Regions from separate parts of the Alsobacter sp. P4_H11 genome, predicted to be linked through region 3. Evidence: predicted binding sites of a transcription regulator. Region 3 holds the regulator's gene; each other region holds the start of a gene.
What was found. Region 3 encodes LexA, which represses DNA repair genes until DNA is damaged. Its sites were predicted from a motif close to TGTTCNNNNTGTGTTCNG; they were not measured.

Region 1: uvrA (excinuclease ABC subunit UvrA) is a predicted target of LexA. The motif match lies at 4,369-4,386, and genes of this name have one in related genera.
Region 2: AC1DSZ_RS03610 (DNA recombination protein RmuC) is a predicted target of LexA. The motif match lies at 5,199-5,216, and genes of this name have one in related genera.

Annotation. Positions count from the first base shown of each region.
Region 1 covers NZ_JBFUKI010000001.1:574,610-584,070, forward strand. The annotation lists gene gyrA (DNA gyrase subunit A) at 1-272, opposite strand, end outside; gene AC1DSZ_RS02620 (MarC family protein) at 533-1,162, shown strand; gene AC1DSZ_RS02625 (M20 family metallopeptidase) at 1,214-2,335, opposite strand; gene AC1DSZ_RS02630 (DUF2189 domain-containing protein) at 2,420-3,247, opposite strand; gene ssb (single-stranded DNA-binding protein) at 3,688-4,218, opposite strand; gene uvrA (excinuclease ABC subunit UvrA) at 4,582-7,524, shown strand; gene AC1DSZ_RS02645 (DUF1127 domain-containing protein) at 8,100-8,261, shown strand; gene trmFO (methylenetetrahydrofolate--tRNA-(uracil(54)-C(5))-methyltransferase (FADH(2)-oxidizing) TrmFO) at 8,451-9,461, shown strand, end outside.
Region 2 covers NZ_JBFUKI010000002.1:29,772-39,232, forward strand. The annotation lists gene dapD (2,3,4,5-tetrahydropyridine-2,6-dicarboxylate N-succinyltransferase) at 1-753, shown strand, start outside; gene dapE (succinyl-diaminopimelate desuccinylase) at 1,050-2,216, shown strand; gene AC1DSZ_RS03590 (hypothetical protein) at 2,340-2,924, shown strand; gene truA (tRNA pseudouridine(38-40) synthase TruA) at 2,921-3,658, opposite strand; gene fmt (methionyl-tRNA formyltransferase) at 3,658-4,590, opposite strand; gene def (peptide deformylase) at 4,619-5,137, opposite strand; gene AC1DSZ_RS03610 (DNA recombination protein RmuC) at 5,250-6,431, shown strand; gene recR (recombination mediator RecR) at 6,756-7,358, opposite strand; gene AC1DSZ_RS03620 (YbaB/EbfC family nucleoid-associated protein) at 7,572-7,892, opposite strand; gene AC1DSZ_RS03625 (DNA polymerase III subunit gamma/tau) at 7,920-9,461, opposite strand, start outside.
Region 3 covers NZ_JBFUKI010000005.1:354,480-363,940, reverse strand. The annotation lists gene AC1DSZ_RS11300 (ComEC/Rec2 family competence protein) at 9-2,378, shown strand; gene lexA (transcriptional repressor LexA) at 2,461-3,162, opposite strand; gene AC1DSZ_RS11290 (molybdopterin molybdotransferase MoeA) at 3,302-4,519, opposite strand; gene moaC (cyclic pyranopterin monophosphate synthase MoaC) at 4,522-5,019, opposite strand; gene trpC (indole-3-glycerol phosphate synthase TrpC) at 5,016-5,858, opposite strand; gene trpD (anthranilate phosphoribosyltransferase) at 5,864-6,877, opposite strand; gene AC1DSZ_RS11270 (anthranilate synthase component II) at 6,897-7,508, opposite strand; gene glmS (glutamine--fructose-6-phosphate transaminase (isomerizing)) at 7,820-9,461, shown strand, end outside.

The sequences.
Region 1 (9,461 bases), on a different contig from region 3:
CCGTGCGGGTGGTATTTACCGATCACGTCGCCGACCACGCGCGCCGACTTGCGATACGGCTTGTCCGGCGTGTAGCCGTTCTCGGCCATCGAATAGAGAATGCGCCGATGCACCGGCTTCAAGCCGTCACGGGCGTCCGGCAGCGCGCGCGACACGATCACGCTCATCGCGTAATCGAGGTAGCTGCGCTTCATTTCGTCCGTGATGGAAACCGGGCGGATATCCTGCCCCTCGCCGCCACCAGCGGGAGCGTTTTTGTCTTCGTCGGCCAATGTGCTGTCCGGTCAATGATCTGATTGGTTTTTAATAAACGATTCCGCTCTCCGGGGCCACCCATGGGGGTCGAATCACGGGGACAAAAAAGACAATCGAAACAGATACTTATCAGAATTTTGCAATTGAGGCCGCGGTGTGGCGGCCGAAGTCGCGCAGCGGAGGCGAAACGGCGGGTCCGAGCGGCCCGAAACGGGCTCTCGGCGGCGTTGCGGCTTTGTTGTTCCGCGAACCACGATTGGTCGTCTAAGCTCCCGGGATGCTGTTCGAATTCCTGACCTCCGCGCTCGTCACCCTGCTCGTCACCGTGGACCCGCCGGGCCTCGCGCCGCTGTTCCTGGGCGTCACGCGCGGCATGAGCGATCCGGAACGCCGCCAGGTGGGGCTGCGGGCGTCCATCATCGCGGCCGCCATCATGGGCGCGTCCGGGCTTGCGGGCGCGCAGCTCCTGAACGCGCTCGGCATCACCCTGCAGGCGTTCCGCATCGCGGGCGGGCTGCTGCTGTTCTGGATCGCCTTTGAGATGGTGTTCGGCGGCCGACAGGAGCGCAAGGGCGACGCTGCCGAGAAGGCGATCACGCTCGACCACATCCGCAACGTCGCGGCCTTTCCGCTCGCCATCCCGCTGATGGCGGGGCCCGGCGCCATCACGGCCACGATCCTGCTGGCGGGCCGCGCCGGCGGCGACCCGTTGCGGCTCGGCGTGCTGCTCGCCGTCATCGTCGGCGTCTGCGCCAGCTGCCTCGTGGTGTTCTACACCGCCAGCCAGGTGTCCCGCTGGCTCGGAGTCACGGGCAACGTCGTGCTCACCCGCCTCCTGGGCGTCATCCTGGCTGCGCTGGCCGTGCAGTTCGTCGCCGACGGCGTGAAGGCGATCTCGGCGGCCTGAGGCCGCGGCGGCGTGAAGCCGCGGTGGGCCTTTCGGTGGCCTCCGGGCCGCCTACGCCAGCCGCGTCAGCAGGCGTTCCATCAATTGCGCCCGGGGCACGACCGAGGACACCAGCGCGTGCTCGTGCAGCGTATGCGCGCCGTCGCCGTCGATGCCGAGGCCGTCCAGCGTGGGCACGCCGAGCGCAGCCGTGAAGTTGCCGTCGCTGCCGCCCCCGGTCTGCGGCACGTCCTGCAGGTCGATTCCGATCTCGGCCGCCAGCGCCCTCGCCTTCTGGTACAGGCTGTCGACTTCGGCGGTCTTTTTGTAGGGCGGCCGGTTCATGTCTCCCACGACGGTGATCCGGCAATCAGGATCATGCGGCGCGAGCCCCAGTATCCGCGCCTTGAACTCCTCGCCATCCGCCGGCTCGACCACCCGCAGGTCGACAGAGAACCGCGCGTGCTGGGGAATCACGTTGGCGGCGGTGCCGCCGGCCATCATCCCCACCGTGGTGGTGACGCCGCGGGCGTAATCCGTCATGGCCTCGATTGCGAGAATCTGGCGCGCCGCCTCCCGGATGGCGCTGCGGCCATCGGGATGGCGCGAGCCGGAATGGGCGGGCCGGCCTTCCACATGAACGTCGAACCGCCCTACGCCCTTGCGAGCGGTAACGATCTTGCCGTTGTCGCGGGCCGGCTCTGTCACCAGCACGGCGGAAGCCTTCCGTCCGAGCTCCTCGATCAGGCCGCGCGTGGTGGGCGAGCCGATCTCCTCGTCTGGCGTGAACAGAAAGGTGAGTGGCTGGGCCGCCCCGGCCGAAGCCGCGCGCTTGAAGGCCTCGAGCGCCAGATAGGCGCCGCCCTTCATGTCGTAGATGCCGGGGCCGAAGAGCTTGTCGCCCTCGCGGCGGATCGGTAGGTCCTTGGCGAGCGTGCCGAGCGGGTGGACGGTGTCGACATGCGACATCACCAGGATGCCGGCGCGATCTGTCTGCGGGCCAGCCCGCAACACGATGCTGTCGCCGAGACCCTCCTTGCCGGGAATGCGCTCGATCGCGATCGGCAGCCCCTCGACGTCCTGCGCGACGGTGTCGATCATCCGGTTGACGCCGGCCGCGTCGCTGGTGGGACTCTCGATCGCGACCCAGCGCGAGATACCGGCGAGCATGGCGTCGAGGTCGAAAGAGCTCATCAGGGAGGCCTCCAGGGCGTTTTGGCGCGTCTTCTCTGAGCCCTGTTTAAAACATCTCTCGCCGGGATGGCCAGCCATGGGCGTTCAGCCGGCCTCTGCGGGCTCGACCAGCCGGCGATAAAGCCGCCATGTCGTGTGGCCGAGAACCGGCAGAACCACGAAGAGCCCGAGAAACATCGGCGCCGACGCGACGATCAGGAGCCCGACCACCATCGCGGCCCAGGCCAGCATCGGGCCCGGGCTCCGGGTGACGGATCGGACGCTGGTGATCATCGCGGTGATGAAGTCGACGTCCCGGTCCAGCAGCAGCGGGAACGACACCACCGTCAGCGAAAACAGGACAAGCGACAGCACGGCCCCATCGGCGTGCCCGATGGCGAGGAACAGCCACCCTTCGGGCGTCGTCAGCAGCACATGGAGAAAGTCCGTCATCGCGAAGGACTGAAAGCCGAAGAACAGCGCGATGAGCAGCCGGATCTGATACATCCACAGCAGGAATACGAAGAGCGTCACGAAGGCCATCCACCCCAGTTCGCGCCGGCTCTGCGCGAACACGACGCCGAGCACCCCGCCCCAGCCTAGCGGCAGGCCTGCCTCGCGGCGGCGCGACACCTCATAAAGCCCGACGGCCACGAAGGGCCCGATCAGCGCGAAGCCGGCCGCGAGCGGATAGACGAGGTAGCCCATCCCCCAGGACGTGGCCGCCAGTACGAGCACGACGCCGCCCACCGCATAGATCCCGCCGAAGAAGAGCCCGTACAGCGGCGCGGCCTGGAAATCGCGAATGCCGTCGGCCAATGCCTCGCCGATGTCGGAGAAGCGAATGGTCCGCACCTTGGGTTCGGCGCGCGGAGCCTGGGAGGGCTCGCACTCGGCCGCATCCAGGCCAGTCGCCTCAGCAGCATCCGTCATGACGTCCCCCTCCCGGGCCTATGCGTGCAGGCCTCGCTTTGCATCCGGCGTGCGTCGGGGGAACGCGCGCGCCGTTTCGGCAGCATGTCGGCTAGGCCTGATGGGATCAAGCCGGACGGCGCTCTTCTTTAGCAGAGAGGAGCCGGCATCCCGGAAGCGACGCGAGCCAGTCCCGGGCTGACATGACGGCCAACGGTTCCCCCAGCCTCGGAGTCTGGTGACTTGTTCGCTCGACGCCCCTCATCCTGAGGAGCGTCACCCCTTGGCGATGGGTCTCAAAGGAAAAGGGAGTCGAGGAAGCCGAAACCGTTGCGCAAGCTGGGAGCCCTCGTCCTCCGAGACGCAGGCCGAAAACGGCCTGCGCCTCAGGATGAGGGTATCGAGGGTGGCTGGATGATCCTCGGCCCGGTTCTCAGAGATGGGGCGCGTCGCCCCACCCCTTAGAACGGGATGTCGTCGTCAAGGTCCGCCGAGCGTCCGCCGCCGGCCGGGGCCGGCCGCCGCTCCATCGGCGAGGAACGTCCGAAGTCGCCGCCGCGGCTGCCGCCGCCATAGCCGCCCGAGGAGGAGCCGCCATAGCCGCCGTCTTCTTCGCCCGCGCCCGCGCCGCCGCCCTGGCCGCGGCCATCGAGCAGGGTGAGTTCGCCGCGGAAGCGCTGCAGCACCACTTCGGTCGTGCTGCGTTCAGCCCCGGTCTTGTCCGTGAACTTGCGGTTCTGGAGCTGGCCTTCGAGGTAAACCTTGGAGCCCTTCTTCAGGTATTGTTCGGCGATCTTGGCGAGGTTCTCGTTGAAGATCACCACATTGTGCCACTCGGTGCGCTCCTTGCGCTCGCCGCTGGCCTTGTCGCGCCAGGTCTCCGAGGTGGCGACGCTGAAATTGACGACCGGCTCTCCCGAGCCAAGCCGACGCACTTCCGGGTCACGGCCCAGATTGCCGACCAGGATCACTTTATTGACGCTGCCCGCCATGAGGGCCTCCTGCGCTAGAATGGGCGTACGAGCTTCCGCGCCCGCCGATTGGGCGCGACCTTAAACCATCCGGCCCGGCCGGTCCCGCCTTGGCCCGGTTATCCACATCCGAGCCTCGAGAACTTGGCGCATTCGGCCGCACGCATCGTTTGTTCTTGTTGTGTTCCTAGCAGGTCTGCGTTAACGGTTCAAGGGCGGCGCGGCTGACGCGTTGTTGGAGATTGGTCCCTCGGGGTTTCTCCGGACCCTGTCGTTCGAGCGTGAGCCGCCCTACATGTGGCGTTCAGTCCTTCAGCGATCGCGGTTGGCGTCGGGCCACGGCCCGGGCGGCGCGCATCGATTTTCGTGTGCAGGGTAATCGGCATGGCCGCGATCGACGACTTCTTCAACTCTGCCAAGGAGCGCCAGGGCGGCCCGCGCAAGGCGGACTCGCGCGTGATCGCGATCCGGGGCGCCCGCGAGCACAATCTGAAGAACGTCGACCTGACGATCCCGCGCGACCGGCTGGTGGTGTTCACGGGCCTGTCCGGCTCCGGCAAGTCGTCGCTCGCCTTCGACACGATCTACGCCGAGGGCCAGCGCCGCTATGTCGAGAGCCTCTCGGCCTATGCGCGCCAGTTCCTTGAGATGATGCAAAAGCCCGACGTCGACCAGATCGACGGGCTCTCGCCGGCGATCTCGATCGAGCAGAAGACGACCTCCAAGAATCCGCGCTCAACGGTCGGCACCGTCACGGAGATCTACGACTACATGCGCCTGCTCTGGGCTCGGGTGGGCGTGCCGATCTCGCCCGCGACCGGCCTGCCGATCGAGAGCCAGACCGTGTCGCAGATGGTCGACCGCGTCCTGGCGTTGCCTGAGAAGACCCGCCTTTATCTGCTCGCGCCCGTGGTGCGCGGCCGCAAGGGCGAATACCGCAAGGAATTGGCCGAGTACCTGAAGCGCGGCTTCCAGCGCGTGAAGATCGACGGCGAGTTTCACGAGATCGGCGAGGCGCCGGCGCTCGACAAGAAGTTCAAGCACGACATCGACGTGGTGGTGGACCGCCTCGTGGTGCGCCCCGACATCGCGTCGCGCCTGGCCGAGAGCTTCGAGACCGCGCTAGAGCTGGCCGACGGCATCGCCGTGATGGAGTTCGCGGACGAGAAGGACGACAAGGGCGAGGCGCGCCGCATCATCTTCTCGTCCAAGTTCGCCTGCCCGGTTTCGGGCTTCACGATCCCGGAGATCGAGCCGCGGCTGTTCTCGTTCAACAATCCGTTCGGGGCCTGCCCGACCTGCGACGGCATCGGCCACGAGATGGCGGTCGATCCCATGCTGATCGTGCCCGACGAGACGCTGACGCTGCGCGGCGGCGCCATTGCGCCCTGGGCCAAGTCGACCTCGCCCTATTACGGCCAGACGCTGGCCTCCATGGCCGATCACTACGGCTTCAAGCTCGCCACGAAGTGGCGGGACCTGCCCGAGAAGGCCAAGAACGCGATCCTTTATGGCACCGGCTCCGAGAGCGTGCGCTTCGCCTATGACGACGGCCTGCGCGCCTATGAGGTGCGCAAGCCCTTCGAGGGCGTCGTCCGCAACATGGAGCGCCGCTACAAGGAGACCGAGAGCGACTGGGCCCGGGACGAGATCTCGCGCTACATGTCCGAGACGCCCTGCGCGGCCTGCAATGGCTACCGGCTGAAGCCCGAGGCCCTGGCCGTGAAGCTTTCCGGCCAGCACATCGCGCAGGTGTCGCAGCTCTCCGTGCGCGACGCGCATGCGTGGTTCGGGGCGCTGCCCGAGACCCTGAACGAGAAGCAGACCGAGATCGCCGGCCGCATCCTGAAGGAGATCCGCGAGCGGCTCACCTTTCTGCTCGACGTCGGCCTTGAATACCTGACGCTCGCGCGCGCCTCCGGCACGCTGTCCGGCGGCGAGAGCCAGCGCATTCGGCTGGCGTCGCAGATCGGCTCGGGGCTGACCGGCGTGCTCTACGTGCTGGACGAGCCCTCCATCGGCCTGCACCAGCGAGACAACGAGCGTCTGCTGCAGACGCTGAAGCGCCTGCGCGACCTCGGCAACAGCGTAATCGTGGTGGAGCACGACGAGGACGCCATCCTGCAGGCCGACTACGTGGTCGATGTCGGGCCCGGCGCGGGCATCCATGGCGGCCGCATCGTCAGCCAGGGCACGCCCGCCGACGTGCTGGCGGACAAGAACTCGCTCACCGGCAAGTACCTGAAGGGCGAGATGGCCGTGCCGGTGCCGCCCAAGCGCCGCAAGCCCCAGAAGGGCCGCATGCTCAAGATCACGGGCGCGCGCGGCAACAATTTGAAGGACGTCACCGCCGAGATCCCGCTCGGCACCTTCACCTGCGTGACGGGCGTGTCCGGCGGCGGCAAGTCCACCCTCGTCATCGACACGCTCTACAAGGCCGTGGCCCGGCGCCTCAACGGCGCGCTGGAGCATCCCGCGCCGTTCGACACCATCGAGGGGCTGGAGCACCTCGACAAGGTGATCGACATCGACCAATCGCCCATCGGGCGCACGCCGCGGTCGAACCCGGCGACCTATACGGGCGCGTTCACTCCGATCCGCGAGTGGTTCGCGGCGCTGCCGGAGGCCAAGGCGCGCGGCTACATGCCGGGCCGCTTCTCGTTCAACGTCAAGGGCGGCCGCTGCGAGGCCTGCCAGGGCGACGGCGTCATCAAGATCGAGATGCACTTCCTGCCGGACGTCTACGTCACCTGCGACGTCTGCAAGGGCAAGCGCTACGACCGCGAGACGCTGGAGGTTAAGTACCGCGAGAAGTCCATCGCCGACGTGCTCGACATGACCGTCGAGGAGGCCGGCGAGCTGTTCAAGGCGGTGCCCTCGATTCGCGAGAAGATGGAGACGCTCACCCGCGTCGGGCTCGACTACGTCAAGGTCGGCCAGCAGGCCACCACGCTGTCCGGCGGCGAAGCCCAGCGCGTCAAGCTCTCCAAGGAGCTGTCGCGCCGCTCCACGGGCCGCACGCTCTACATCCTGGACGAGCCCACGACCGGGCTGCATTTCCACGACGTCGCCAAGCTGCTCGAGGTGCTGCACGAGCTCGTCGACCAGGGCAACAGCGTGGTGGTGATCGAGCACAATCTCGAGGTCATCAAGACTGCCGACTGGGTGATTGACCTCGGTCCCGAAGGCGGCGACGGAGGCGGCGTGATCGTCGCGCAGGGCCGGCCCGAGGACGTCGTAAAGGTCGCGGCCAGCCACACCGGACGCTTCCTGAAGGAAGTACTGGCCCGCAGGCCGTTGAAGGCCGCCAAGCAGGCGGCCGAGTAGGCGCTTTTGGGCAGCGAGCCTTCAGGCTCGCCCCCCGGACCGCGAGCCTCCCGGACCGCGAGCCTTTAGGCTCGCCCGGATCTCCATTCCTTGGGCTCGCCTTCCGCCGCACCCAAGCGAGCCTGAAGGCTCGCGGTCCGTAGCGCCGCCCCCGGGGCCCGCGGGCGTGCAACACTTTCTTCATCATGCCCGGATCTTCGCGGCCATGCGTCAGCCGGCCGGGGCTGGCGATGCAGGCGTTAGGGCAAGCCTTTATTCACCGTGTTGCACCGCACCGCGCAACTGTGCCTGCACGTCGAAGGCGAGATTCGCCCCAACAGCGCAATATTTCACCAACAAGCGCCCAAATACCCGGCTTGAGCGCCACTTTTATGCCATGCGCCAGTCGCGCATCTCTTAACGATTCCTCTCATTGCCATGCGTTGACAGAGGGTCGGGCATGTTGCAGCCCCCATGGCGGAGCATGGCGGCCGGACGTATATGCGGTGCAGCAAATCGCTGACGCGACGAGCCGCCGGGACCGCTACTTTCTCCTGACAGCTCCGCGCCTTACCGCACTGCACAGGAACAAAGCCATGCTGACCGTCAACACCATTTCCAAGCGTCTCCGCAACTGGGCTCGCTATCGCAACACCGTCCGCGAGCTGTCGCAGCTGACCGATCGCGACCTGAGCGATCTCGGCATTTCGCGCGGCGACATCCGCTTCATCGCCAAGAAGCACGCCGTCAAGGCGTAACGCTCTGCGCAGGATCGGCGACCAGTACTGCGTTTCGCCGAAGAACCTGCCAACACCGTCTCGGAGCCTGGCCGATCCCCTCCCCGGCCTCCCTCCTGAGCGCAGCGCCCGCCCCTCCCGGCGGGCGTTTTGCGTTTCAGGCCCCCGCGCCCATTGCGCCGCCGGGACGCGGCCCCTAGGTTCCGCCGCATGAGCAAGCTCTCCCCCATTCACATCGTCGGCGGCGGCCTCGCCGGTTCTGAAGCCGCCTGGCAAATCGCCAGCGCGGGCGTGCCCGTTGTGCTGCACGAGATGCGGCCCGTGCGCGGCACCGACGCTCACAAGACCGACAGCCTGGCCGAGCTCGTGTGCTCCAACTCGTTCCGGTCGGACGACGCCCGCACCAACGCGGTCGGCCTGCTCCATGCCGAGATGCGCCGGCTCGACTCGGTGATCATGCGCTGCGGCGACGCCAACCAGGTGCCGGCCGGCGGCGCGCTCGCGGTCGACCGCGACGGCTTTGCGGCCGCCGTCACCGCAGCGCTCGAGGCGCATCCGCTGATCACCATCGAGCGCGCCGAAGTCGCCGGCCTGCCGCCGGCCGACTGGGATTCGGTGATCATCGCCACCGGCCCCCTCACCTCGCCGGCCCTGGCCGAAGCCATCCTGCAGCTTACGGGAGAGAGCGCGCTGGCCTTCTTCGACGCGATCGCCCCCATCGTGCACCGCGACAGCATCGACATGGACGTGGCGTGGTTCCAGTCGCGCTACGACAAGGCTGGCCCGGGCGGCACCGGCGCCGACTACATCAATTGCCCGATGACGCGCGACCAGTACGCGGCCTTCGTGGAAGGGCTGGTCTCGGGCGAAAAGACCTCGTTCAAGGAGTGGGAGAGCAACACCCCCTACTTCGACGGGTGCCTGCCGATCGAGGTGATGGCCGAGCGCGGCGCCGAGACGCTCCGGCATGGGCCGATGAAGCCGTTCGGCCTCACCAATCCGCACAAGGAAGGCGCGGACGCAAAGGCCTATGCGGTGGTGCAGCTGCGCCAGGACAACGCGCTGGGCACGCTCTACAACATGGTGGGCTTCCAGACGAAGCTGAAGCATGCGGCCCAAGTCGCGCTGTTTCGCACGATCCCGGGGCTCGAAATTGCCGAGTTCGCCCGCCTCGGCGGCCTGCATCGCAACACCTACCTGAACTCGCCGCAGGTGCTCGAC
Region 2 (9,461 bases), on a different contig from region 3:
GCCGTGAACGAGGCGCTCGCCCTGCTGGACAGCGGCAAGGCCCGGGTCGCCGAAAAGGGCGCGGACGGCTGGACCGTGAACCAGTGGTTGAAAAAGGCCGTGCTGCTCTCGTTCCGCCTCAACGACAACGCCATCATCAAGGGCGGCCCCGGCGCGGCGACCTGGTGGGACAAGGTGCCCTCCAAGTTCGATGGCTGGGACGCGGCCGCCTTCCAGTCCGCCGGCTTCCGGGCCGTGCCCAACTGCACGGTGCGCAGCGGCGCCTATGTGGCGCCCGGCGTGGTGCTGATGCCGTCCTTCGTGAACATCGGCGCCTATGTGGACAGCGGCACGATGGTGGACACCTGGGCCACCGTGGGCTCCTGCGCGCAGATCGGCAAGAACGTGCATCTGTCGGGCGGCGTCGGCATCGGCGGCGTGCTGGAGCCGCTGCAGGCCGGCCCCACCATCATCGAGGACAACTGCTTCATCGGCGCGCGCTCCGAGGTGGTGGAAGGCGTCGTGGTGGGCGAAGGCTCGGTGATCTCGATGGGCGTGTTCATCAGCCAGTCCACCAAGATCGTCGACCGCGAGACCGGCCAGGTGCATATCGGCAAGGTGCCGCCCTACTCGGTGGTGGTGTCCGGCAACATGCCCGGCAAGCCGCTGCCCAACGGCGAGCCCGGCCCGTCGCTGTATTGCGCCGTGATCGTCAAGAAGGTCGACGCGCAGACGCGCTCCAAGACCAGCATCAACGAGCTGCTGCGGGATTGAGGGATCGATTCCGGTCAGGGTTCGGGCGCTGCGCCTGCGCTCGGCCTGGCGCGTCCGCATCTGAGAGCCGCGCCAACCACTACCCCCCTCATCCTGAGGAGCATCGCCTCTTGGCGATGCGTCTCGAAGGACGAGGGACTCCAGGGGGCTGGAAGTCTGTGCAAGCTGGACTCCCTCGTCCTTCGAGACGCAGGCCGAAGACGGCCTGCTCCTCAGGATGAGGGTATTGAGAATGTTCGAACGATTTTTTCGGCCAGGCTCTCAGGATGAGGGCGCTGTTGGTTGGGGATGATTCCATGCTCGATCCACACGATCCCGTCGCGCTCACGCAGGCGTTGATCCGTTGTCCGTCGGTGACGCCGCACGAAGCGGGGGCGCTGCAGCTGCTCGCCGACGTGCTCGCCAAGGCCGGGTTCGAGACGCATCTGCTCACCTTCGCCGAGCCCGGCACGCCGGACGTGCAGAACCTCTACGCCCGCATCGGCCGGGAAGCGCCCTGCCTGGTTTTCGCCGGCCACACCGACGTGGTGCCGCCCGGCGACGAGAGCCGCTGGACGCATGCGCCGTTCGGCGGCGAGATCCAGGACGGCGTGCTCTATGGCCGCGGCGCGACCGACATGAAGAGCGGCGTGGCGGCCTCGGTTTCGGCGACGCTGCGCTGGCTGGCGGCCCATGGCGGCCGGCCGCCGCGCGGCTCGGTGGCGTTTCTGCTGACGGGCGACGAGGAAGGCCCCGCCGTGAACGGCACCGTGAAGCTGCTCGAATGGGCGCATGCGCGCGGCGAGCGGTTCGACTTCTGCGTGCTGGGCGAGCCCACCAATCCGGACGCGCTCGGCGACATGATCAAGATCGGCCGCCGCGGCTCGCTCACGGGCGAGATCACGGTGGAGGGCGTGCAAGGCCACGTGGCCTATCCTGACCTGGCCGAGAACCCGATCCGCGGCCTCGTGCGGCTGCTCGACGCCGTGATGGCGAAGCCGCTGGACGCCGGCACGGCGCAGTTCGGGCCGTCCAACCTCGAATTCACCAGCGTGGATGTCGGCAACCCCTCCACCAACGTTATCCCGGCCAGCGCCCGGGCGGTGTTCAACGTCCGCTTCAACGATGTCTGGACGCACGAGACGCTTGCGGACGAGATCCGCCGGCGCCTCGCCGAGGCGGCCGGCAACGCCGTGCGCTACGACGTCGCATTCCGGCCCTCCAACGCGCCCGCGTTCCTGACGCCTCCCGGCGCGTTCGTGTCGCTGGCCGCCGACGCCGTGGAGGCCGTGACGGGCCGCCGTCCGGCGCTGTCCACCACGGGCGGCACATCGGACGCGCGGTTCATCAAGGATTATTGCCCGGTGATCGAATTCGGGCTCGTCGGCAAGACCATGCACAAGGTCGACGAATGCGCCGAGGTCGCCGACATCGAGGCGCTCGCGGGGATCTACGAGGAAATGATCCGCCGGGCTCTCGCCTAGGCGGGGCCTCGGCGGGAGGAACGATCCTCCTCACGTTCCGTTGAATGTGCCGCACGTCACTCGACAAAAGTCGGAGACGGGCGCAGTCTATGTTGCAGTGCAGCAATTCAGCGGGAGCGTCGCATGTTCCTGACCATGGATGAGGTTGGCCGATCGCTGGCCGGATCCGTCAAGTTGTTGAACCGCGACCCGGAGGGCCTCGGCGCCTTCGAGGTGTCCTTCGAGGCGTTTTGGCGATCCTTTGCGGCCATGCTGCTGGTCGCTCCCGCCTTCGTGGTGCTGCTCGCGGATGCGCGCCTGCAGGCCGGCCTGCCGCTCGAGGACGGATTGTTCGAGAGCCCGCTGCTGGTGACCCGGCAGGCGCTGCTGGTGACGGGCTGCTGGCTCGCCTTTCCGATCGCGATGGTGGGATTGGCCCGGCTGCTCGGCGTCGGCCGGCGCTATGCGCGCTACATCATCGCGTATAATTGGTCGGCCGTGGTGGCGACCACCATCATGGCGGCCCCGCATGCGCTGCACGTGGTCGGCTGGGCGACGGCCGGGCTCACCACGCTGTTCCTGCTCGCCTTCGGCATCCTGATCGTCCAGTGCCGCTGGTTCCTGGCCAAGACGGCGCTCGGCGTCTCGGGCGGAGTGGCCGCCGTGGTTGTGCTGGTGGAGCTCTGCGTGAATGGCGCGGTGACGGCCGCGGCCTCTCTGCTGGCCTAGTAGTCGACGCCGATCAGGTAGAGGCCGCAGGACGGCGCCATGGCGCCGCAGCGCGAGCGCTGGCGGGATTCCAGCGCGTCGCGCAGATCGTCCTTGGTCCAGCGACCGGCGCCGACGAGCTGCAGCGAGCCCACCATGGAGCGCACCTGGTGGTGGAGAAACGAGCGGGCCGACGCGAAGACGCGGATCTCGTCGCCGATGCGCTCCACGTCCAGCCGGTCCAGCGTCTTCACCGGGCTGAGCGCCTGGCAATCGGACGAGCGGAACGTCGTGAAATCGTGCCGGCCGACGAGCGCCTGCGCGGCGTCCTGCATGGCGTCCGCGTCGAGCGGCCACTTCACGTGCCAGACCCGGTCGGCGTCGAGAGCCACGGGCGGACGGCGGTTGACGATGCGGTAGAGGTAGCGCCGCCCCCGCGCCGAGGTGCGGGCGTTGAAATGGTCCGCGACCTTCTCGGCCGACAGGATGGCGACCGGCGCGGGGCGGATCTTGGCGTTGATGGCGTCGCGCACGGTGTCGGTCGGCCAGTCGCGGTCGAGATCCACATGCGCCACCTGGTGGGTGGCGTGCACGCCCGCGTCCGTGCGCCCCGCGCCCTGGATGCGGACCTGCTGGCCGGTGAAGCGCGCGATGGCGTCCTCGATGCGGGCCTGGACGCTGTCGCCCACCGCCTGGAACTGCCAGCCCACGAAGGGCGTCCCGTCATACTCGATGACGAGCTTGTAGCGCGGCATCAGCCGAACCTCGCGCCGGCCGGGACCGGGACGCCGCGCAGGAACTCGTCCGCCGCCATGGCCCGGGAGCCGGCCTTCTGCACCTGCAGGAGGCGCACGGCGCCAGCGCCGCACGCGACCGTGAGGGCGTCGTCCAGCACGAGGCCGGGATCGCCGGAGCGGTCCGGGACCATCGCGCTGCGCAGCACCTTGATCCGCTCGGGGCCCCGGCCGAGGTCGATCGTCGCGAAGGCGCCCGGGAAGGGCGAGAGGCCGCGGATGCGGTCGTGCACGGCCTGCGACGGCTGGGTCCAATCGATCCGGGCGTCCTCGTTGGCGATCTTGTGCGCGTAGGTGACGCCCTCGGCCGGCTGGGGCGTGAACTGGAGGCCGCCGCGCGACAGCGCCGCCAGGGCGCGCACCATCAAGTCGGCGCCGAGCGGGGCCAGGCGGTCGTGCAGTTCTCCGGCCGTCATGTCGGGCCCGATGGCGACGCGCTCGGCCATGCCGACCGGGCCGGTGTCGAGCCCCTTTTCCATGCGCATCACGGCGACGCCGGTCTCAGCGTCCCCCGCCATGATGGCGCGCTGGATGGGCGCAGCGCCGCGCCAGCGCGGCAGCAGCGAGGCGTGGAGGTTGAGGCAGCCGAGCTCGGGGGCGGCGAGGATGCTTTCCGGCAGGATCATCCCGTAGGCGACCACCACGGCGACGTCGGCGTCGAGCGAGCGGAACTGCTCGGCCGCCTCCTCGCCGCGCAGGGTCGCGGGGGTGAACACCGGGATGGCGAAGCGGTCCGCCGCCTGATGCACCGGCGAAGGCTTCAGCGCCATGCCGCGGCCGGCCGGCGCCGGGGCGCGGGTGTAGACGGCAATTACCTCGTGGCCCTGGCCGACGATCTCGGTGAGCGTCGGCACGGCGAAATCGGGCGTGCCCATGAAGACGACGCGCAGCATGGCGACCCCGCTTGGTGTGTCGGACCGGTCAGGCCTGCGCGTCGCGCCTGGCCTGCTTGGAAAACTTCTTCAGCACGCGATCGCGCTTCAGCTTGGAGATGTGGTCGATGAAGAGCGTGCCCTCGAGGTGGTCGATCTCGTGCTGCAGGCAGGTGGCCAGCAGCCCGTCGGCCTCGATCTCGCACGCGCCGCCGTCGCGGTCGGTGAACCGCACGCGCACGCGGGCCGGGCGCTCCACTTCCTCGTAGTATTCCGGGATCGACAGGCAGCCTTCCTCGTAGACGGAGCGCTCCTCGGACGACCACACGATCTCGGGATTGATCAGCGCCAGCGGCTCCTTGGGGGCGTCCTGCTTGGCGACGTCGATGGTGACGATGCGCTCGGGCACGCCGATCTGGATCGCCGCCAAGCCGATGCCGGGCGCCTCGTACATGGTCTCGAACATGTCGTCGATCAGCGGCGCGAGATCGCGCACGGGGCGCACCACCGGCGCGGAGACGAGGCGCAGCTTCGGATCGGGAATGACGAGGATGGGTCGGGTCGACATGGCGGGCGCAGCTTTCCGGATGACGCGGTGGAGATAACGACTCGGAAACGCAAAAGCAAACCGTTCCGCCTTCGTTCTCGCGTTGCAGGCGAATCGCGCCTAAGTTCGCGGGATGGACCGGATCATCCTCGTCGTCGGCGGCCACGCGGTGTCGTGGGGCGAAGCCGTGCTTGGCCTGCTGGGCGCGGCCGTGCTGGCGCTGCTGTGGCTCGGCCTGACGGCGCTGGGCGCTGCCCGGCATCGCGCCGAGGAGGCGGCGGCCGCCGCCGAGCGGCAGCGCGAGCTGGACGAGAAGCTCGCCGGGCTGGCGCAGATCCAGTCCGAGATGACGGGCCGGATGCAAACCATCGGCGAGGTGTTCGGCAACCGGCAGGTCGATCTCGTGCGGCTGATCGCCGAGCGCCTGGACAGCCTGCAGAACCGCGTCGGCGACGGGCTCAACGCCAGCCAGAAGCAGACGGCCGAGAACCTGTCGCGGCTCAACGAGCGCCTCGCCGTGATCGACGCGGCGCAAAAGAACCTCACCGACCTCACCGGCGAGGTGCTGAGCCTCAAGGACGTGCTCTCCAACAAGCAGACGCGCGGCGCCTTCGGGCAGGGCCGCATGGAGGCCATTGTGCGCGACGGGCTGCCGCCGGGCGCCTTCGCGTTCCAGGCGACGCTGTCGTCCGGCAAGCGGCCGGACTGCATCATCCGCCTGCCGGGCGACGAGCGGCCGCTGGTGGTGGACGCCAAGTTCCCGTTGGAGGGCTTCACGGCGTTCCGCGAGGCGCAGGGCGACGACGCGCGCCGCATCGCGATGCAGCGGGTGCGCGCCGACGTGGGCGGGCACATCAAGGACGTGGCCGACAAATACCTGATCCCGGGCGAGACGCAGGACATCGCGGTGCTGTTCGTGCCGGCCGAATCGCTGTTCGCCGACCTGCAGGAGCATTTCGAGGACCTTGTGCAGCGCGCCCACCGGGCCCGCGTGCTGATCGTGTCGCCATCCCTGCTCGCCATGGCGATCCAGGTGATGCAGGCCATCGTCCGCGACGCCCGCATGCGCGAGCAGGCGCACCAGATCCAGGCCGAGGTCGCCAAGCTGATCGAGGACGTGCGGCGCCTGCGCGACCGCACCGGCAAGCTGGACCAGCACATGCGGCAGGCCGGCGACGACATCGCCCAGATCGTCACCTCGGCCGACAAGGCCCTGAAGCGCGGCGAGCGGATCGAGGCGATGGAGTTCGAGACGCCGGCCGTGGCGGCCCCGTCCGCCGAGGCCGGGCCGTTGTTCGGCCGCGCGGCGGAGTAAGGGCGGCGGGGTTGGGGGCTCGTCGTCTTCCGGGGGAAAAGGAGTGCGCGGCGGGGACACCTTCGCGGTCACCACTCATGCCGCTGGCTCACCTCTCGCCGTCATCCCCGGCGGCGCGTAGCGCCGGGAAGGGGATCCAGAGGTGAGCGCCTTTGCTCTGGATCCCCTTCCCGCGCCTTCGGCGCGCCGGGGATGACGGCGGGTGAGTTGCAACGGTCGTGACATCCTCGCCGTCATTGCGAGCGACAGCGAAGCAATCCAGCCTAACGCCCGGCCTTTAGACTGGATTGCTTCGCCTTCGGCTCGCAATGACGGCAGGGCGGGCTAGAGCGTCGTGCGCTGCCGAAACGCCGCCGAGAGGGTGCCTTCGTCGAGGTAGTCGAGCTCGCCGCCGACCGGGACGCCGTGGGCGAGGCGCGTGACCTTCACGCCCGTGTGGGATAGCAGGTCGGTGACGTAGTGGGCGGTCGTCTGGCCGTCCACGGTGGCGTTGAGCGCCAGGATGACCTCCTCCACGCCGCCCTCGGCGACGCGGGAGACGAGCTTGTCGATGTTGAGGTCCTTGGGACCGACGCCGTCCAGCGCCGAGAGCGTGCCGCCGAGCACGTGGTAGCGGCCGTTGGCCACGTGGGCGCGCTCGAGGGCCCAGAGGTCGGAAACGTCCTCCACCACCACCATGACCTTGTTGTCGCGGCGCGGGTCGGCGCACAGCACGCAGGGGTCGGAGGTGTCGACGTTGCCGCAGCTGGAGCACACCACCACGCGCTCGTTGGCGACCCGGATGGCGTCGGCGAGCGGGCCGAGCAGCTGCTCGCGCTTCTTGATGAGATGCAGCGCCGCGCGGCGGGCCGAGCGCGGGCCGAGCCCCGGCAGGCGCGCCAGGAGCTGGATCAGTCGCTCGATTTCAGGGCCGGTGATGGACGCCATGGTGGTTCTTTGCTTGGCGGCGACGACGATAAGCCAACCGCCTCGATGCCCTCATCCTGAGGAGCGGGGCGCAAGCCCCGCGTCTCGAAGGACGAGGGTCCAGAAAGCTGATGATCGCGGTCCACTGGATCCCTCGTCCTTCGAGACGCAGGCCCAAGCGGGCCTGCTCCTCAGGATGAGGGCTTTGTAGATTTGCGGGTCAGCGAGTTACCCTCAGAACAGCTTCATCCCGGGCGGGATGGGCAGGCCGGCCGTGACGGTGGACATCTTGTCCTGCGCGGCGCGGTCGGCCTTGCCGCGGGCGTCGTTGAGGGCCGCGATCAGCAGGTCCTCGAGGATGTCCTTTTCGTCGGCTTTCATCAGGCTGTCGTCGAGGTTCACGGCCTTGACCTGCCCCTTGGCGGTCATCGTGACCTTGACCATGCCGCCGCCGGCCGCGCCTTCCACTTCCAGCGTTTCGAGCTCGTCCTGAAGCGCAGCCATCTTGGACTGCATTTCCTGGACCTTCTTCATCATGCCCATGATGTCTTTCACGGCCAAACTCCCGGATGGCTGAGGGGATCAGAATTCGTCGTCGAAGCCGTCGAAACCGTCCGTGTCGACGCCCGGCTCGCCGGTGGCGTCCTCCTCGGCGGCGGCGGCTTCCGGCTGCGGCTCGCGGATGTCCACGATCTTGGCGCCCGGCCAGGCTTCCAGCACGGAGCGCACCAGCGGATGCGCCTGCACGTTGGTGAGCCGGTCGCGCTCCTGAGCGGCCTGGGTCTCGCGCAAGGTCGGCTGGCCGGGCTCGGACGAGAGCGCCACCACCCAGCGCCGGCCGGTCCACTCGCTCAGGCGCTTGGAGAGGTCGCCGGCGAGCTGCGGCGCGGCGTTCGGGCCGGGCGAGAACTCCAGCGTGCCGTCCTCGAAGCGCACGAGGCGGATGTCGGCCTCCAGCGCGAGCTTCATGGTGATGTCGCGCTTGTCGGCCGCCAGCGCGACGAGGTCCTCGAAGCGGTTGAGCTTGAGCGTCGGGGCGGCCGCCTGGCGGGGCGAAGGGGCCATGGCGGGCCGCGGCTCGGATCTTGTCGCGACGCTGAGCGCCGCGCCGCCACGCGATCCGCCATCGTGCGAGGCGCGAGCGCCATCGTGCGAAGCGCGCGCGCCGGAGCCGCCGCCGGACCCGGAAGGCGCGCCCGCGCCGCCGGGCGGGTTGTCGCGCAGCGTGCGCAGCGCCTCGTCGGGGGTCGGCATGTCGGCCGCGTAGCACAGGCGCACCAGCACCATCTCGGCCGCCGCGACGGGCTTGGGCGACGACTGCACCTCGCCGATGCCCTTCAGCAGCATTTGCCAGGCGCGGGAGAGCACGCGCATGGGCAGCGCCGCCGCGGCCTGGCCACGCACGCGCTCGGCCTCGGTGACGCTGGATTCCAGCGCGGCGTCGGGCACGATCTTGAGGCGGGTGACGAAATGCGTGAACTCGGCGAGGTCGCTCAGCACCACGGCCGGGTCGGCGCCGGAGTCGTACTGGTCGCGCAGCTCGCGCAGCGCGCCGGCGGCGTCGCCGCGCATCACGGCCTCGAACAGGTCGATGACGCGGCCGCGATCGGCCAGCCCCAGCATGGTCCGGACCGTGTCGGCGTCGATCGCGCCGGCGCCATGCGCGATGGCCTGGTCGAGCAGCGACAGCGAATCGCGCACCGAGCCCTCGGCCGCGCGGGCCAGCATGGCGAGCGCCTCGTCGTCGATGCTGACGCCCTCACGGGCGCAGATGCCGCCGAGATGCTGCACCATCAGGGACGCGTCCACGCGGCGCAGGTCGAAGCGCTGGCAGCGCGACAGGATCGTGACCGGGACCTTGCGGATCTCCGTGGTGGCGAACACGAACTTGGCGTGGGGCGGCGGCTCCTCCAGCGTCTTCAGGAAGGCGTTGAACGCCTTCTCGGAGAGCATGTGGACCTCGTCGATGATGTAGACCTTGTAGCGCGCCGAGGCCGGGGCGTAGCGAATGCCGTCCGTGATCTGGCGCACGTCCTCGACGCCGGTGTGCGAGGCGGCGTCCATCTCAAGCACGTCGACGTGCCGCGATTCCATGATGGCACGGCAGTGCACGCCCTCCTCGGT
Region 3 (9,461 bases):
TTGCGGGCATGGGGGAGGGCGGCTGGCCATCGGGCCGGGGCAGGGCTGCCGCGCAGGCGCTGCGCGGCGGGCGGCTGTCCGGCGTCGGCGGCGGCTGGGCCGCCTGGGGCGAGGCCGTCGCGGGCGGCCTCGCGCATATCCGCGGGTTGTTCGAGCAGGAGATCGAGGAGCGGCGGCTCTTCCTGTGGCTGCCCGTCGCGGTCGGCCTCGGCGTGCTGCTGTACTTCTCGGCCGACCAGGAGCCGTCGCTCTGGGCGCCGGGAGTCACGGCAGCGATCGCGGCCGGCGCCGCGATGGCGCTGCGGCTTCGCTCGCGCGCCGGTTCCGGCGTCGCGATCGCGCTGCTGGCCGTGGCGGCGGGCTTTTTCGCCGCGACGCTGCGCACGCGCCTGATGGCCGCGCCCGTGCTCGACCGGGTCCGCGTCGGAAAGCTCACGGGCGTCGTCGAGGGCATGGACACCCGCATCGCCGGCGGCAGGCTGATGATCCGCGTCATCGCCATGGAAGGCGTGGAGCCCGCCGCGCTGCCCTACCGCGTGCGGGTGACGACCCCGAACCACCCGACCGTGAAGCCCGGCGAAACGATCCGCGCCACCGCCCGGCTCCTGCCGCCGCCCGAGCCGTCGCGCCCTGGCGGCTACAATTTCGCCCGCGACGCTTTTTTCGGCGCGATCGGGGCGGTGGGTTCGCTGGCCGGCAAGATCGAGCTCGACCCGGCGCCGGCGGCCCTTCCGCTTGACCTGCGTGTCTTCGCGGCCATCGACCGCGCCCGCAACGACATGACCGAGCGCATCGCCCGCAGCATCGGCGGGGCGGCGGGCGGCGTCGCGGCCGCACTGGTGACGGGCAAGCGCGGGCTCATCCCGGAGGCCGTCAACGACGATCTGCGCGCCGCCGGCATCTACCACGTGGTGTCAATCTCGGGGCTTCATCTGGTGCTGGCCGCCGGCATGGTGTTCTGGCTGGTGCGCGCCGCCCTGGCGCTCTCGCCGGGGCTGGCCTTGCGCCGCCCGATCAAGAAATGGGCCGCGCTCTGCGCCATGCTGGCCGGCGCCGGCTACACGGTGTTCGCGGGCGGCGACGTCGCCACCGTGCGCTCGCTCGTGATGACGCTGGTGCTGCTGGGCGCCATCCTGGTGGACCGGCCGGCGCTCTCCATGCGCAATCTTGCCCTTGCGGCGCTGCTGCTCCTGCTGATCGAGCCCGAGAGCGCGCTGGCGCCCGGCTTCCAGATGTCATTCGCGGCCGTGGCGGCGCTGATCGCCGTTTTCGAGCGGCCGGGCGGGGCCGGCTCGGATCCCGAGGCCGGGACCTTTGTCGGGCTGGGTCTCGCCCCACCGCCCGCCAAGGCGCCCGCGAAGGGCTGGCCGGCGAGAATCCTGGACGGCTTGCGCCACCATGCGGTCGGCACCGTGCTGTCCACCCTCGTCGCTGAGGCCGCCACGGGCGCCTATGGGCTCTACCATTTCCAGCGCTACACGCCCTTCGGGCTGGTCGGCAACGCCCTGACGCTGCCGCTGGTGTCGCTGGTGGTGATGCCGGCCGCGCTGCTGGGCGCGATCGCCTACCCGTTCGGGCTCGATGGGCCGATCTGGCAGATCATGGGCCTCGGCGTGGAGGGCATGCTGCGCATTTCCGCGAGGGTGCGCGCCTGGCCGGGCTCCACCCAGGCCATCCCCGCCTTCGGCATGGCGGCGGTGCTCTGCCTGACGATGGCGCTGCTGTGGCTGACGCTATGGCGCACCGCCCTGCGCTGGGCCAGCGTTCCGCTGGCGCTGCTCGGGGCCGGGCTGGCCGCCTCCGCGCAGGCGCCCGACATCGTGATGGCGCGCGATGGCCGCGCCCTGGCGGTGCGCGGCCCGGACGGGCGCCTCGTGCTGGTCGGCCGGCAGGCCGGCGCCTTCGTGACCGAGCAGTGGCTGCGCGCCGACGGAGACGTGCGAAACGCCGGCGACGCCACGCTGGGCGCGGGCGCGCGTTGCGACCCGCTCGGCTGCGTAGTGCGCCTGCCGGACGGGCGCGCGGTGTCGCAAGTGCTGGTCGCCGGGGCTTTCGAGGAGGACTGCCGCCGCGCGGCCGTGATCGTGACGCCGCTGCAGGCGCCGCCCTGGTGCGACAAGCCGCTCGTGATGGACCGCACCCGCCTCTCGGTCGCCGGCGCCACGGCGCTCACCGCAACGGCGGACGGCTTCATGGCGGCGAGCGAACGCACGGCGTTGCGGGACCGGCCGTGGCTGCCGCACCCTCCGGTCAGGAAGCCGGCTGAACCCACGGCAGCGGCGGCGAAAGCTGCACGCTCAGCGCCCGCGACGCCCGGCGGCGGAGCCGCTCCAGCCGTCGACGATCCTGACGATCCCGGCCCGCCGGCGGAGCCGTGAGCCAGACCGCGCTTGACCGGCGCTCACCGTGTAAGGCTCCCGCCAGTCGGCCTGGCGCGCTGCCGAGGCCGGGCGTCGCGCCTCAGTATTTCCGGACGAGGCTCACAAGCTTGCCCTGGATCTGCACCCGGTCGGGGCCGAGCACCCGCGTCTCGTAGGCCGGGTTGGCGGCCTCCAGCGCAATGGACGATCCCTTGCGCCGAAGCCGCTTCAAGGTGGCTTCCTCGTCGTCGATCAGCGCCACGATGATGTCGCCGCTGTTGGCGTTGTCCTGCTTGCGGATCACCACGGTGTCGCCGTCCAGGATGCCGGCGTCCACCATCGAGTCGCCGCGCACCTCGAGGGCGTAGTGCTCGCCCGTGGACAGGAGGTCCGGCGGGAGGCTGATCGTGTGGCTGCGCGACTGGATGGCCGAGATCGGCGTGCCGGCCGCGATGCGTCCCATCACAGGCACCGCCACGTTCTGGTTCGCCTCTTCGCCCAGCGGCGACTTCGGGCGCACCTTGCCGAGATTGCCCTCGATCACGCTCGGGCTGAACCGTCCGCGCGGCGCTGCGCCGGGCAGGGACTGCTCGGGCATGCGCAGCACCTCGAGGGCGCGCGCCCGGTTGGGCAGGCGGCGAATGAAGCCACGCTCCTCCAGCGCCATGATGAGCCGGTGGATGCCAGACTTGGAGCGCAGCTCCAGCGCTTCCTTCATCTCGTCGAAGGAGGGCGGCACCCCGTCCTCCCGCAGGCGGTCATGAATGAAGCGCAGAAGTTCATGCTGCTTTCGCGTCAACATCGCCCGATCCCGCCCTGATGGACCATCGGGCGCCTGCGCCCGACTCAGTCAAAACAAATCACGAACAAACCATACATGTTCATTCTGTGTTCCGCAATCGTGCTGGTTCAAAAGTTGCAATTTCGCCAACCCGAGTCGATCAGAAGCGGATCACGCGGCAAGGCTCGCCGGCCTTTGCGGCGGGGGCGTGCGGCGCGCGCAGCACCAGCCCGTCAGCCTGCGCGAGGATGCGCAGCATGGACGAGTCCTGGACGGCGGCCGGATAGGCCACCGGGCGTCCATCGGGGCCGGGCTCGAACCTGGCGCGCAGGTAGTCCTGGCGACCGTCATTGGCCGGCACGTCGACGCCCAGCAGCCCGGGCTCGGTCGGGTCATCGCCCGCTTGCGGGTCGCCCTGCAGGGCGCGCAACAGCGGAACCAGGAACAGGCGCCCGCACAGGATGGAGGCGACGGGGTTTCCCGGCAGGCCGAGAATGCGCATCGCGCCCATCTGGCCGAAGATCAGCGGCTTGCCCGGCCGCATCGCGATGCGCCAGAAACCAAGCTGCATGCCGCGCTGGGTGAGGGCGGACTGGACGAGATCGTGGTCGCCGACCGATGCGCCGCCCAGCGTGACGAGCACGTCCGCGCCTTGCGCGAGCGCGGTCTCGATCGCGCCTTCCAGCGCCGCGAAGCTGTCGCCCGCGATGCCGAGATCGATGGGCTCGCCGCCGGCCCGGCGGGCGATCGCCGCGAGCGCGTAGGAGTTGGACGTCACGATCTGGTCCGGGCGCGCGGCTGCGCCGGGGCGCACGAGTTCGTCGCCCGTGGCCAGGATGGCGACGCGTGGTTTTCGGCGAACGGAGAGGCGCGGCAGGCCCATGGCGGCCGCCAGCGCCACGGTGCGCGGGTTCAGCCTGTGCCCGGCGGCGAGAAGCTCTTCGCCGGCGCTGAAATCGAGCCCGGCCGGCCGCACGAAGGCGCCCGCCTGCACGGCCTCGCGCACCGTCACGGCGTCGCGGTCGGCCGTCGCGTTCTCCTGGATCAGGATCGCGTCCGCGCCCTCCGGCACCGGCGCGCCCGTGAAGATGCGGACGGCTTCGCCGGGCCCCACCGCGCCCGGGAAGGCCCGGCCGGCCGGCGCCTTGCCGATCACCCGCAGGGTCGCGCCCACGAAGGCGTCGGCGGCGCGGACCGCGTAGCCGTCCATCGCGGAGGCCGGGAAGGGCGGCTGGGTGCGGGTGGCGGCGAGCGGCGCCGCCAGAGTGCGGTCGAGCGCTTCCGCGATCGCGACCTCTTCGGCCGGCAAAGGCTCGGCGGCCGCGGCCAGCACCCGCCGCAGCGCCTCGTCGACGGCCAGGAGGGGTTCGGCCGCCACGCTCAGCGAGGCCCGGCGGTGGGAGCGTCGGCGCGCCAGGTCCCGGATTTGCCGCCGTCCTTTTCGAGGAGGCGCACGCCCTCGATGCGCATGCCGCGGTCGGCGGCCTTCACCATGTCATAGATGGTGAGGCAGGCGACCGACACGGCCGTGAGCGCCTCCATCTCGACGCCGGTCTGCCCGGACACCTTCACGGTGGCCGAAACGCGGACGCCGGGCAGCGTATCGTCGAGAACGAGCTCCACCGCAACCTTGGAGACCATCAGCGGGTGGCAGAGCGGAATGAGCTCGTGGGTTTTCTTGGCCGCCATGATGCCGGCCACGCGCGCGACGCCGAGCACGTCGCCCTTCTTGGCGTCGCCGGCGCGGATCAGCGCCACGGTTTCGGCCAGCATCACGACACGACCTTCCGCCACCGCGACGCGCGACGTCACGGCCTTCTCGGAGACGTCCACCATGCTGGCCGCGCCGCTGGCGTCGATGTGGGTGAGCTCGCTCATGCGGCGCCGGCCTGCGTGGCGGCCCCGGCTTTTCCGCCCGCGACTTGGTCACCGAACAGCAGCGCGCGCGTGGCCGCGGCCACGTCGGGCTGCCGCATCAGGCTCTCGCCCACCAGATACGTGTCGATGCGCGAGGCCGAGAGCCGCCGCGTGTCCGCATGCGTGAAGATGCCGCTCTCGCCCACAATGATGCGGTCCGCCGGAATATGCGTTGCGAGCTCCTCGCACACCGAAAGGCTCACCTCGAAGGTGCGCAGGTTGCGGTTGTTAACGCCGACCATCCTCGTGCCGAGCGGCAGGGCGCGGTCGAGCTCGGCGCGGTCGTGCACTTCCACCAGCACGTCCATGCCGAGCGCATGCGCGGTGTCGGTCAGGAGGCGCGCATCCGCATCCGAAAGGCTCGCCATGATCACCAGGATGCAATCGGCGCCCCAGGCGCGGGCCTCGAACACCTGGTAGGGCTCGAACAGGAAATCCTTGCGCAGGGCCGGCAGCCCGGAGGCCTCGCGCGCCTGGGCGAGGTATTCGGGCTTGCCCTGAAAGGATGGCTCGTCCGTGAGCACCGAGAGGCAGCTCGCGCCGCCCTCCGCATAGGCCTTGGCCAGCGAGGGCGGATCGAAATCGGCCCGGATGAGCCCCTTGGACGGGCTCGCCTTCTTGATCTCGGCGATCAGGGCCGGGCGGCCCTGCGCGAGATGCGCCTCGATGGCGCGCACGAAGCCGCGGGGAGGGGCCGCCGCAAGGGCGCGGCGCTCGATCTCGGCCGGCGACACGCGGGCCTTGGCGGCCTCGATCTCGCGGCGCTTATAGGCTTCGATCCTGGCGAGAATGTCCGACATGGCGCTCAGGCGTTGGAGGCTGTGACGAGCCGGTCCAGCACGCCCTTCACGGCGCCGCTGTCGATCGCCTGCTGGGCCATGCCGGCGCCCTCGCGCAAGGTATGCGCCTTGCCGGCCACCACGAGCCCGGCGGCGGCGTTCAGCACCGCGATGTCGCGATAGGGCGTCTTCTCGCCGAACACCACTGCGCGCAGCGCGGCGGCGTTGTGGTCGGCCTCGCCGCCTTTCAGGTCCTGCGGGCGCGCGCGCTCCAGCCCGGCTTCCTCGGGCGTGATCACGAAGCGGCGGATCTCGCCATCCTCCAGCGCAACAACGGCGGTTTCGCCCGTGGTGGTGATCTCGTCCAGGCCGTCGCGGCCATACACCACCCAGACGCGCTCGGAGCCGAGCACCTTGAGGGTTTCGGCGATGGGCTGCAGCCAGCTTTCGGAGAACACGCCCAGAACCTGGCGCTTCACGCTCGCCGGGTTGGAGAGCGGGCCCAGGATGTTGAAGATCGTGCGGGTGCCGAGCTCGACGCGCACCGGCGCGACATGGCGCATGGAGGCGTGGTGCGTGGGCGCGAACATGAAGCCGACGCCGGCTTCGGCGATGCAGTGCGTCACCTTCTCGGGCTCGAGGCCGACCTTGACGCCGAGCGCGGCCAGCACGTCCGCCGCGCCCGATTTGGAGGAGGCCGCGCGATTGCCGTGCTTGGCGACCGGCACGCCGCACGCGGCCGTGATCATGGCGGCCAGCGTGGACACGTTGTAGCTGCCGGAGTTGTCGCCGCCGGTGCCGACGATGTCGATGGCGTCGGCCGGCGCCTGCACGCGCAGCATCTTGGCCCGCATGGTCGCGACAGCGCCCGCGATCTCGTCCACGGTCTCGCCGCGTACGCGCAGCGCCATCAGGAACGCGCCGGTCTGCGCCAACGTCGAGCCGCCCGACAGGATCGTGTCGAAGGCGTCCTCGGCCTCCTCGCGCGACAGCGGGCTGCCGGCGGCCACCTTGGCGATGATGGGCTTGAAAGCGTCCATGGCGAGGCTCCGCAGCGGCTCAGGCGACCGCCCGCCCGCGTCTCGTCTTATTCCATTCGGATGCGAGGTCGAGGAAATTCTTGAGGATCAGCAGGCCGTGCTCGGACTGGATGCTCTCGGGGTGAAACTGCACGCCGTGGACGGGCAGGGACTTGTGCGAGAGGCCCATCACGAGCCCGTCCTCGCTCTCCGCCGTGATCGCGAGGTCGGCCGGAAAGCCGTCCCGCTCCACCACGAGCGAGTGGTAGCGCGTCGCCCGGAACGGCCCGTTGATGCCGCGAAACACCGTCTGGCCGCCATGGTGGATGGTCGACACCTTGCCGTGCATCGGCAGCGGCGCGCGCACCACGCGCCCGCCGAAGGCTTGGCCCATGGCCTGCAGCCCGAGGCAAACGCCGAAGATCGGGACCTCGCCGGCCGCCTTGTCGATCACGTCGAGGATGATGCCGGACTCGCCCGGCGTGCCGGGCCCTGGCGACAGCACGATCACGTCGGGGCCGCCGGCCAGCACCTCGCGCGTCGTCACCTGGTCGTTGCGCACCACGGTCACGCTGGCCCCGAGCCTGCCGAGGTCGTGGTAGAGGTTCCAGGTGAAGCTGTCGTAGTTGTCGATCAGGGTGACGGCGGTCATGCGGGCGGGTCCGGCTGCGCGTTTCTTTTGCGGCGCTCAGGATGAGGCGTCAAGGCGGGGCGGCTTTACCCTTCTCCCCGGCACGAGGAGAAGGTGGCCCGAAGGGCCGGATGAGGGTTCTCGCGTCCGATCCCGGCATCCCCCTCATCCGACCTCGCTGCGCTCGGCCACCTCCTCCCCGTTCCGGGGAGAAGGGCTCGTCGCCGCCCATGCAGACGGTTCCGTTACCAAGTGTCACCCAAAGTGATTTTGCGCGACGCGGGCCGAGAGCTTAAGCCTCGGCGCAGGGTCAACGGGCATGGAGCAGCCATATGTGCGGCATCGTCGGAATTCTGGGAACAACGCCGGTCGCCTCCATGATCGTGGACGGGCTGAAGCGCCTGGAATACCGGGGATATGACTCCGCCGGCGTCGCCACGCTGGAGCACGGCCATCTCGAGCGCCGCCGCGCCGAGGGCAAGCTGCGCAACCTGGAAGCGCGCCTGCGCGAGCAGCCGCTGGACGGGCTCATCGGCATCGGCCACACGCGCTGGGCCACGCATGGCAAGCCCACGGAGCGCAACGCCCATCCCCACGCCACCAACAAGCTCGCGGTGGTGCACAACGGCATAATCGAGAATTTCCGCGAGCTGCGCGCCGAGCTCGAGGCCGACGGCGTCCGGTTCGAGTCCGAGACCGACACCGAGGTCGTCGCCCAGTACGTCACCCGCGAGATGCGCCGCACCAACGACCCCATCGCGGCCGTTGCGGCCTCGCTGCGCCGGTTCCGCGGCGCTTTCGCGCTCGGCTTCGTGTTCGAGGGCGAGGAGGACCTGCTGATCGGCGCCCGCCGCGGCGCGCCGCTGGCGATCGGCTGGGGGGAGGGCGAGATGTATCTCGGATCCGACGCCCTGGCGCTCGCGCCCTTCACGGACACCATCACCTATCTGGAAGAGGGCGACTGGGTGATCCTGCGCCGCGACGGCGCCGAGATCCGCGACGAGAACAACCGCGTCGTCACCCGCGCCAAGCTAAAGAGCGCGGCCGGAGCCTTCCTGGTCGACAAGGGCTCGCACAAGCACTTCATGGCCAAGGAGATCCACGAGCAGCCTGAAGTAGTCGGCCGCACGCTGGCCCACTACATGGACATGGCGACCGGGCGCGTGCGCCTGCCGTTCGAGACGCCGTTCAGCTGGCGCGATCTCGACCGCATCACGATCACGGCCTGCGGCACCGCCTATATCGCGGGCATAATCGGCAAATACTGGTTCGAGCGCTTCGCCCGCCTGCCGGTGGAGATCGACGTCGCCTCCGAGTTCCGCTACCGCGAGGCGCCCTTGCCCAAGAACGGGCTGGCGCTGTTCATCTCGCAGTCCGGCGAAACGGCCGACACGCTGGCCAGCCTGCGCTACGCCAAGGAGAACGGCCAGAAGATCCTCTCCGTCGTCAACGTCCCGACCTCCTCGATCGCGCGCGAAAGCGACGTGGTCGCGCCCACGCTGGCGGGCGTCGAGGTCGGCGTCGCCTCCACCAAGGCGTTCACGTGCCAGCTCACCGTGCTGGCCTGCCTGGCGGTGGCGGCCGGCCTGGAGCGCGGCACGCTGTCGGAAGCCGAGGGCCTGCGCCTCGTCACCGAGCTCATCGCCACGCCCGGCCTGATGGCCGATGCACTCAAGCATGAGCCCGCGATCGAGCAGGTGGCGCGCGACATCTCCAAGGTCACGGACGTGCTCTATCTCGGCCGCGGCACCAGCTACCCGATGGCGCTGGAAGGCGCGCTGAAGCTCAAGGAGATCTCCTATATTCACGCCGAGGCCTATGCGGCCGGCGAGCTGAAGCACGGCCCCATCGCGCTGATCGACGAGACCATGCCGGTGATCGTGATCGCGCCGCGCGACGCCATCTACGAGAAAACCGTTTCCAACATGCAGGAAGTCGCCGCGCGCGGCGGCCGCATCGTGCTGATCTCGGACG